Regions from separate parts of the Cohaesibacter sp. ES.047 genome, predicted to be linked through region 3. Evidence: riboswitches for the same ligand, from Rfam matches in the RefSeq annotation. Region 3 holds a riboswitch; each other region holds the start of a gene.
What was found. A riboswitch is a leader RNA that binds a small molecule or an ion and turns the genes downstream of it on or off. The one in region 3 is predicted to bind cobalamin.

Region 1: another riboswitch for cobalamin. It lies ahead of CPH65_RS06230 (iron ABC transporter permease); the one in region 3 lies ahead of CPH65_RS17205 (ABC transporter substrate-binding protein).
Region 2: another riboswitch for cobalamin. It lies ahead of CPH65_RS19140 (DUF4198 domain-containing protein); the one in region 3 lies ahead of CPH65_RS17205 (ABC transporter substrate-binding protein).
Region 4: another riboswitch for cobalamin. It lies ahead of CPH65_RS19120 (DUF1636 domain-containing protein); the one in region 3 lies ahead of CPH65_RS17205 (ABC transporter substrate-binding protein).

Annotation. Positions count from the first base shown of each region.
Region 1 is NZ_LT907844.1:1,383,189-1,385,388, forward strand. It holds gene CPH65_RS06230 (iron ABC transporter permease) at 1-849, opposite strand, end outside; cobalamin riboswitch at 1,125-1,338, opposite strand; gene CPH65_RS06235 (substrate-binding domain-containing protein) at 1,844-2,200, opposite strand, start outside.
Region 2 is NZ_LT907844.1:4,172,664-4,174,863, forward strand. It holds gene cobN (cobaltochelatase subunit CobN) at 1-284, shown strand, start outside; gene cobO (cob(I)yrinic acid a,c-diamide adenosyltransferase) at 281-904, shown strand; cobalamin riboswitch at 991-1,216, shown strand; gene CPH65_RS19140 (DUF4198 domain-containing protein) at 1,370-2,161, shown strand.
Region 3 is NZ_LT907844.1:3,750,851-3,753,050, reverse strand. It holds gene CPH65_RS17215 (class I SAM-dependent methyltransferase) at 1-414, opposite strand, end outside; cobalamin riboswitch at 1,006-1,216, shown strand; gene CPH65_RS17205 (ABC transporter substrate-binding protein) at 1,344-2,200, shown strand, end outside.
Region 4 is NZ_LT907844.1:4,166,579-4,168,778, reverse strand. It holds gene cobW (cobalamin biosynthesis protein CobW) at 1-739, opposite strand, end outside; gene CPH65_RS19120 (DUF1636 domain-containing protein) at 748-1,191, opposite strand; cobalamin riboswitch at 1,306-1,517, opposite strand; gene CPH65_RS19115 (sarcosine oxidase subunit beta family protein) at 1,718-2,200, shown strand, end outside.

The sequences.
Region 1 (2,200 bases), 2.4 Mb from region 3:
GAGGCCGACAAAGCCGATGATTCCAGACCCGGCGACCATCACACCCACGCTCAGTGAGACGATGATCATGACATAGAGGCGCACCCGTTCAGGCTTGATGCCGACAGCCAGAGCCGTGTCATCCCCCGATGCCATCGCATCCAGGTGCCGCCCGGCAATTTCGAGAAGAAAGATGGTTGTGATGGCCACGAGGATCGCGGCCAGAGCCATTTCCCAATGCGTGTTGGCAAGGGATCCCATCATCCAGAACATGACAGACCGACTTGCCTCAGGGGAATCCGAGGCAAAGATCAGAAACCCGGTGGCTGCATTCAACGCATAGCCGATCGCTATGCCGACCATGATCAGGCGCAAGGGGTCATTGCCGCCCGAGCGCCCGCCAATGACAAGGACGAGCACCATCGCAAACAGGGCTCCAACGAACGCAAAGCCCGATAGCGTGAGCGCACTGCTGGCCGCGGTTCCCCAGACCGTGATGGCAAAAGCTGCGCCCGTGGACGCGCCCGAACTGATCCCCAGAACGAATGGGTCCGCCAAGGGGTTGCGGACCATCGACTGAATGGCTGTCCCACATACCGCCAACGTTGCGCCAACGGCCAAGGCCATCACGATGCGGGGTGCACGGGAGGTCCAGACAATGGCATCAAAAGCCCATGAAAAGTCCGGCCCCGGGTCTGCGCCGGTCACATGCTGGATAACGACATTCAGCACGGTCAGCGGATCGATATAAACCGGCCCGATCCCAATCGAGACAATGCCCAGCACCAGAGCCAGACAGAAAAGCAGGAACGCGAGAAAAGCCTCGCGTCGATGATTGGCGATCAGCTTGTCTATGTGTGGCGTCGACAAAAAGCTATTCCTGATAACAAGGGAAATGGAGCGCTCGCTGAACAGCGTGCGCACGGAGGCTTAAAGCTGCCGGACTTTGGGAAGCTGCAAAGATTGCTCAGGGCGCGCGCCCTTGCTCTCGGACCGTGACGCAAAGCTACGACCGATAGGAATTTCCCAAACGGTGTGCGGCTCTAGAGCCCGACTTCAAATCGGTGGTGCGAATTTGGAAAGCTGGGTATTGATGACTGCAGAATCGTCATTGCAAACTCCTCTCGGCGCGCCCCGCACCGGATATGGGTGAATGGAATGATGGCAGGTATCCTGACTCATGGGTCACAACGCCTTCCCGGCCTTCCCAAATCGTTCGATTCAGTGGCCTTTCGGGTGCGCTCGCCAATTACAGTTGCGGGGGCAGTCACAGAATTGATGAAATCAATCACCTCACTGTGTTCCCTTTTCTCCGAGGACGTTCATACTCTCGAAGACACCATCAGCTGTTCTAGGTTGGATGAATATTGCCGCTCAAACAAGAGCGCGTTTTGGACATCTGTGGATTTAATCGGCGCACGTTGTCGCAGTCTCATGAAAACCAGCTGAAGGATTTGATCCGAACGGTCTATGGAACTGTAAAAACACGTCAAAACTCCTTGAATGCAATCACGCCCAATGCATCAGATTGTTGTCCATGATTGATGTAATGTTATAACGTAACGTTTATTAGCTGCTCTTTTTATGGATGTCCAGTGTCGGTGGCTTGCTATCAACACTTCAAGGATGCGGCCTTGATCCGCATCCGGCGAGATCAAGGAGCGCAACTCGATTCTCAGGAGCAACACGCGCCCGGTCGTTTGTCCGCCTTGACCGGCACGAACGGATCCCAGACACTTCTCAGGTGGGCCGTTGCTTCATTTGCTCGGCTCACAAAAAAGGGTTCTGATGACGCCCATCAGAACCCTCATATATGTCAGAGCTGGGCGACGGGGCTGTTCAGTCCCGTCGCTGTCCAAAGACCTTATTTGCGGTCTTTCAGCAGGTTGTCGACATTGTCCTTGGTCACGATGGTCCATGGAATGTCGTAACGGTTTTTCTGGCCATCATCCCAGGACAGGTCCGCTTCATACTGTTTCCAGATTTCGGATTCCGGCTTGTAGCCTTCACCTTTGACCGCACGCAGAGCAACGTCGATGCTGCCTTGCATCTGGCCACGAGCGTCCTGCAGGATCGATGTCATTTCGCCAGCTTTAACAGCACGAAGAGCATCGGTCACACCGTCGATACCGGCGATGGCGAAGTCCTTCACGTCAAGGCCAGCAGCCTTGATGGCTTCAATGGCACCAAGAGCCATTTCGTCGTTCTGACCGATCACACC
Region 2 (2,200 bases), 420 kb from region 3:
CCTTCGAGATGGCGGCGACCCTTGATTATCTGTTTGCCTTTGCAGCCACCACAAACGCAGTCGGTGACCATCATTTCGATCAGCTCTATGAGGCCTATATCAAAGATGATGACGTCGCCGACTTCCTGAAGGAAAAGAACCGACCGGCCTATGACGATATGGTGGATCGCTTTTTGGAAGCGATCGAGCGCGGCCTATGGACACCAAGATCCAACAGCGCCGCCTTCCATCTCAATCAAAACCGGTCAAAACGAGGGGACCCCCAAATGGAGATGCTTTCATGACAGATGACATGAATGAAGAGACACAAAACGCGCGCCACACCGAGAAGATGAAAAAAAAGAAGGCAGCCCGAGACAAGATCCTTGCCACCAAGACCATCGAAAAAGGCCTTGTGATGGTTCACACCGGCAAGGGCAAGGGCAAATCGACCGCAGCCTTCGGGATGGCATTCCGCTCACTTGGACACGGCCACAAGATTGCGGTGATCCAGTTCGTCAAAGGGGCATGGAACTCCGGCGAAAAGCAGATTCTGGAAAAATTCCCCGAGCTTGTCACCATCAAGTCTATGGGCGAAGGCTTTACCTGGGAGACGCAGGATCGCCAGAAGGACATCGACAATGCCCGCTCGGCATGGGATGCCGCCAAGGAGGCGATTCTCGATCCGGAAATCCGGTTCGTGCTGCTCGATGAGCTGAATATCGTTCTGCGCTATGATTATCTGCCGATCGACGAAGTCGTCGCCTTCCTCAGGGATGAAAAGCCGGACGATACACACGTCGTCATCACCGGCCGCAACGCCAAGGACGAACTGATCGAAATCGCTGATCTTGTTACTGAAATGACGCTGATCAAGCATCCGTTCCGCTCCGGCGTCAAGGCGCAGGAAGGGATCGAATTCTAAAGGTCAAGTCCAATGCGGTGCATCAATGTGTGATTTGCATTGAATTGCACCATACGGGCAAGTTGACTTGCCTGACCAAAGTCCTTTAGGACTATTGTCATGATGGTTCTCCCTTCCCGAGCGTGGTTGGGAGATTAAAAGGGAACATGGTGAGGTGTACCCATCAGGGACCAAATCCATGGCTGTCCCCGCAACTGTGTTCGGCGAGCCGCCGCTCCTGATTTGCCACTGGTCTTTATGACTGGGAAGGCTTGAGCGGAAATTGGCGACGACCCGTAAGCCAGGAGACCTGCCATCAGGACGTTGATCATTCGGATCAACACTCTAATCAAGACGCCGGGGAATGCGTTTGGTGGAGAGACCGCCTGACGGCATTCTTCGCTTTCGTCGTTGGCCCTCCCTTCTCCAAGAATATTTCTTTTCGCGCGTCTCCACTTTGACAAACCTGTCACGGGAGATATTTTTTTGAACAAATTTGTAACTGCGACTGCGCTCGCCGCCTCCATGCTGTTCTCGACCGCAGCATTCGCCCATTTCCAGCTTGCCTACACACCAGACGTCAATGTCTCGCGTGCTGGAGATGTCCCCTACAAGTTGATTTTCTGGCACCCGTTTGAAAATGGCCATGTCATGGACATGGGCAAGCCGGAAGCTGTCTTCGCGGTTCACAAAGGCAAGAAAATCGACCTGATGGACAGCCTCAAGCCGATGACCTTCAAAGGCTCGGGGAACGAAGCGGACGCCTATGATGCGACCCTTCCTGTCAAACGCAACGGCGACTACATCGTGGTTGTCGAGCCTGCCCCCTACTATGAAGGCAGTGAAGACATCTACATTCAGCAGATCACCAAGAGCTTCCTCAACAAGGGCGGCATTCCGACCGGTTGGAATGAGCCGGTTGGCCTGAAAACCGAGATTGTTCCGCTCAACAAGCCGACCAACATTCTCGTGGGCTCCACCTTCACAGGTCGTGTGTTGAATGACGGCAAACCCGCTGCCGGAATTGAAATCGAAATCGAATATATGGCTGCCGAGCCTGACATGGATGCCAACGCCCCCGGTGAGGTGAAGGCAGACCCTGCTCCAGGCGGCTCTGTTGTCGCAATCTCCGATGAGAATGGCTACTTCACCTTCGGTATTCCAAAGGCTGGGTTCTGGGGCTTTGCTGCCCTCGGCTCAGGTCCGGACACCGAATTTGAAGGCAAGGAACTGTCTCAGGACGCTGTCATCTGGATCAAGGCGTTCGACCTCGATTGATCGATCTTCATGTCACCACCGGCAGTTCGTCTGCCGGTG
Region 3 (2,200 bases):
GTCACTCTCGTCACCGGAAAAGGCCCGACCGGCGTTAAGGTCAACACCGGGAGCGAAGAGGAAGGCGGACAGGAAGGAAAGGATGGTGCCCTTCGGTATCCTTTTGAGGCGTTTGCGCGAAGGGGAAAAGGCGAATAGCAGGCCGACATCATAAAGCGTACCGCCCTTGATATCGATTAGACCCTTGATATAGGGGCGGATAATGCGGTCAAGGCCGGGGCGGCGCAGCAGCGACGCGATGACGCCCGGATCGGCGATCCGGATTGTGAGGTCGGGGTCAGGCTTCCTACCCAGCGGCACCCTCGTCCCGTCCCAGAGTTCAATGGCGATGTCGGCATCGAGTGCCTTGGCCACCTCGTCAAGAAGGGCAAGTGTTGCCTTCAGTTGCCGCTGCGTTCCATTTTGCCCTGTCATGATGATCCCGTCCGTTCGTTCCGGAGGCAAAGGATACCAGCCGGTTCCGACATGAATAGGCCGCAAGTGTCACCGGAATATGGCGGAGGAGGGAAACGTCTTCTTTCTTGTGTTGCTTGACCAATGGAACAATGACTCCTTCTCAGACAGCGCTCGAAAGGCCGCAGAATTGGTTCCCGCCATGCGAAAGGGGATTTTGGACGAGTTGCAGGCACTGAAGCTCCTTCAGGATCAGCCTGATAGTGCAGATGCCTACCGGGCTGCTCAAGAGATCGTCAAAAAGCGAGGTCTCGAATTTGCCCCCCATGCGATTGTGCTAGACCATCCGATCCAGAGGTGGTCCTGGTTTCTAAACCAGTTTGCAGCCCAAATCAGGTGGGTCGGGTTTTCACATCAGGATGCTAGTCTCTCCATACCATTCGTCGTGTCATATGCCTCACTCGGTTCCGCAGGATCGAGAGACCTTTGAACGAATTTTATTCGAAAACTGATGCATCTGGTATTATTGATCGAATAAACAGAACTCGCTTCTCGCACCCATCCCTTTGATCAAATTGAGAGGGGCTACGATTGACAGCTTTTGTCAAAGGTCGCATAAAAGTGTTCGTCGGTTTCCTTGACGGAATGAAAAGGGAATCCGGTGCGTGGCAGATGCTTGAGCCTGTCGCCAATCCGGAGCTGTCCCCGCAACTGTAAACAGAGAGCGCCCTCAAGCTGGCCACTGGATCGAAGTAGATCTGGGAAGGTCGGGGAGCGTAATGACCTGTAAGCCAGGAGACCTGCCGACGTCCATTCATTCAACCCGGGCGGGGTGTCCTGGAGGAGGGTCGCATGACAATGCGCATATCTTTGCGTCTTCGCCATATCTTTTCTGATTGCATCAGACTTGCCCGACTTCGGTTGCTTCGCCGCATCTGGAGCACGGGATTATGCTTTTATCTTCCCTCGGTTCGGGATTGGTCCGCGTCGCTTTTACGCACGGAACGACCACCCCGCAGCTGCCCTACGTATTTCAATCAGGTCTTTCCGCTCGACAGATTGCCGGTGCCATCATCGCCTTCATGGTCGGGCTGTTCTTGTTTTTAGGTACGGCGCTGGCTGCACCCATTTCAGTTACTGATGAATCCGATGTAACCGTCACTTTCGCCGAGGCTGTCGACCGGATCGTGGCCTTCAATGCCTATAATGGCGAGTTTGTCCGGGCCGTTGCCGGGATCGAGACCCTTGTCGGCATGGATGGCAATGCGCTGAAGGAAGTTGGCTATTGGCCGGATGACGGATCTGTCGCGGTTGCTGGTGTCAATCAGCGTGAACCCGACTATGAGGCGATCATCGGTCTGGAGCCGGATGTCGTGATCTTTCCGCGCAACGGGGCATGGCAGGAAGCGCGCGACAAGCTCGCAACCTTCGACATCCCCGTTCTGGTGCTGACGGGTTGGGATCCCTTGCGTCACACAGCCAACGTTGCCGCCATTGGTGATATCACCGGTCATCCCGACCGGGCAGAAAAGCTCAATGCCTTTTTCACGGGTTATCAGGACCTGCTCAAAGAGCGTCTCAAAGGCGTCAAGAAGCGCTCGATATATGTGGAGCATGGTGCTGACTATCATGCTCCGACCCCCGGTTCCGGCTGGCATGACATGATCGCCGAAGGGGGCGGTGACAGCATTCTGTCCGACATTGACATCGCCAAACAGCCTGCTTCGAAGGGGTCAGTACATTCCTTTGTGCTCGAACCGGAGTTTATTCTCAAGAAAGATCCCGAAGTCATCATCAAGTTTCATCA
Region 4 (2,200 bases), 420 kb from region 3:
GCGCGGCTTCACGTCCCGCCATGTCTTCTTCGGCCTCTGAATCAAGGCCCAAAAGCACCGCGGTGGAGAGATTGCCATTCGTTGACGGGATCATTTTCACACCATCGCGGGCATGATCGGAGACCAGTTTCTCGACGGCTGCCATGGCTTCGGCTGAGACCAGATCGGCCTTTGACAAGACGATGAGATCTGCGCACTTGAGCTGATCATTGAACAATTCGTCGATCGGACTGTCGTGATCAAGACTCTCGTCCGAGGCGCGCTGGCGGGCGATGGCCTCTTCATTTTGGCTGTAATGCCCTTCGCTCAAGGCGGCGGCATCGGCAATCGTTACGACCCCATCGACGGTGACAGATGCCCGGACGCTCGGCCACTGGAATGCCTGAACCAGTGGTTGGGGCAGGGCGAGGCCGGATGTTTCAATCACGATATGGTCCGGTTTTGGGTCCCGCGCGATGAGCTTTTCCATCGTCGGCAGGAAGTCCTCGGCCACCGTGCAGCAAATGCAGCCATTCTTCAGTTCGACCACGTCGTCATCGGTGCAATTCGGATTGCCGCAATCCTTGAGCATGTCACCATCGAATCCCATATCCCCGAACTCGTTGACGATCAGAGCGATGCGCTTGTCACCAGCCTGCGAAATCAGGTTGCGAATGAGTGTTGTCTTGCCGGAACCGAGAAAACCGGTCACGACGGTTGCGGGGATTTTCTTGCCAACAATGGGAGGAGTAAAATTCATGTCGAGCCTCAATCGGATCTTTCGGAGAAATTGGGAGAAGGGTGCAGGCGCACGAGGGTGTTCTTGCGCACATGTGGAGGCCGGGCACGCCATGGTGGGAGCCCATTTTCAGCCTCATGAAAACTTTGGGTAAAGGAGACGATGTCCGCAATGCGCTCTTCGCTTGGGTCCAGTTGGCCAATGACAAAGCCAAATTTCCCTTGCGCGCGCAGGGCAACCGTGCAGGAAGACTGACATCCATTCATGCATTCGACCGGCTCGACGCTAAACGCTTCATCGAGGTCCGGGGTGCGGCCAAAGGCATTCTGTAGCGCCTCGAACAGCTGTTGACCTTCACAGCTCTCGCTGGTCGCATCCGCGCTCTTGGCTTCGTCGTTGGCTGTGTCCGGATCAATCGCACGGGGGCGTTTGCAGCTTACGCAGACCTGCAGCACTCCGGCCTTGGAGGACATGGATGTTCCTTTCTTGAACCCGGCAGTCAAACTGCGGGAATCAAACAGGCCAGCCGAAAGGGAATCAAATGAGGAAGCAAACGCGCTGCCACACCTCCGATACACCCCGACCGGTCGTGAATGGGTTCGGGTGGCAGGTCTCCTGGCTCACGGTCTGACACCTTTTCCCTTCCCGGACCGGGCGGTCCAGTGGCTAAAAAAGGCAATCCGCTTACAGTTGCGGGGGCAGCCATGGCATTGGCCCCGATTTGGGTCGTCCGCACCATGTTCCCTTTTCATCTCTAGCGAGATCCATCTCGCAGAGAACCATCCTGAGCATTCTTGTGCGCGATTGTCATCCCGTTGTCAATGCGGCGCGTTTTCTGATTGCAAATCCGTCGAACTGTTGATGCACAATCTTGCTTTCAAACTGGATTGATCTTGATTTTGACCTCAGGACACTGTGAGATGGTGCTTATATAATCATAATCATGGCACGGTGGTTTCCACTGAACAGCGCAACCGCAATTATTACAGAGATTCATTCATGAAATTTTCCCTTGTCTCTCTTGCCAGAAATGCTCTGAATTATCATCAGGACTGGCCCCGTCAATGGCGCAGCCCGCCACCCAAGAAACAGTATGACGTGGTCATCATCGGCGGCGGGGGACATGGCCTTGCAACAGCCTATTATCTGGCCAAGGAGCACGGGATCACAAATGTTGCTGTGCTCGAAAAAGGCTGGCTCGGCGGCGGCAACACGGGGCGCAACACCACCATCATTCGTTCCAACTATCTGTGGGATGAAGCAGCCCATCTTTATGAGAAATCCCTCTCGCTGTATGAGGGCCTGTCAAAAGATCTCAACTACAACATCATGCTCAGCCAGCGCGGCGTGCTCAATCTTGCCCACACTTTGCAAGATGTGCGCGACACCAAACGGCGGGTCAATGCCAACAAGCTTAACGGCATTGATGCCGAGTGGCTGGATGCTGAGGGCGTGAAGAGCTTCTGCCCGACCATCAGCATC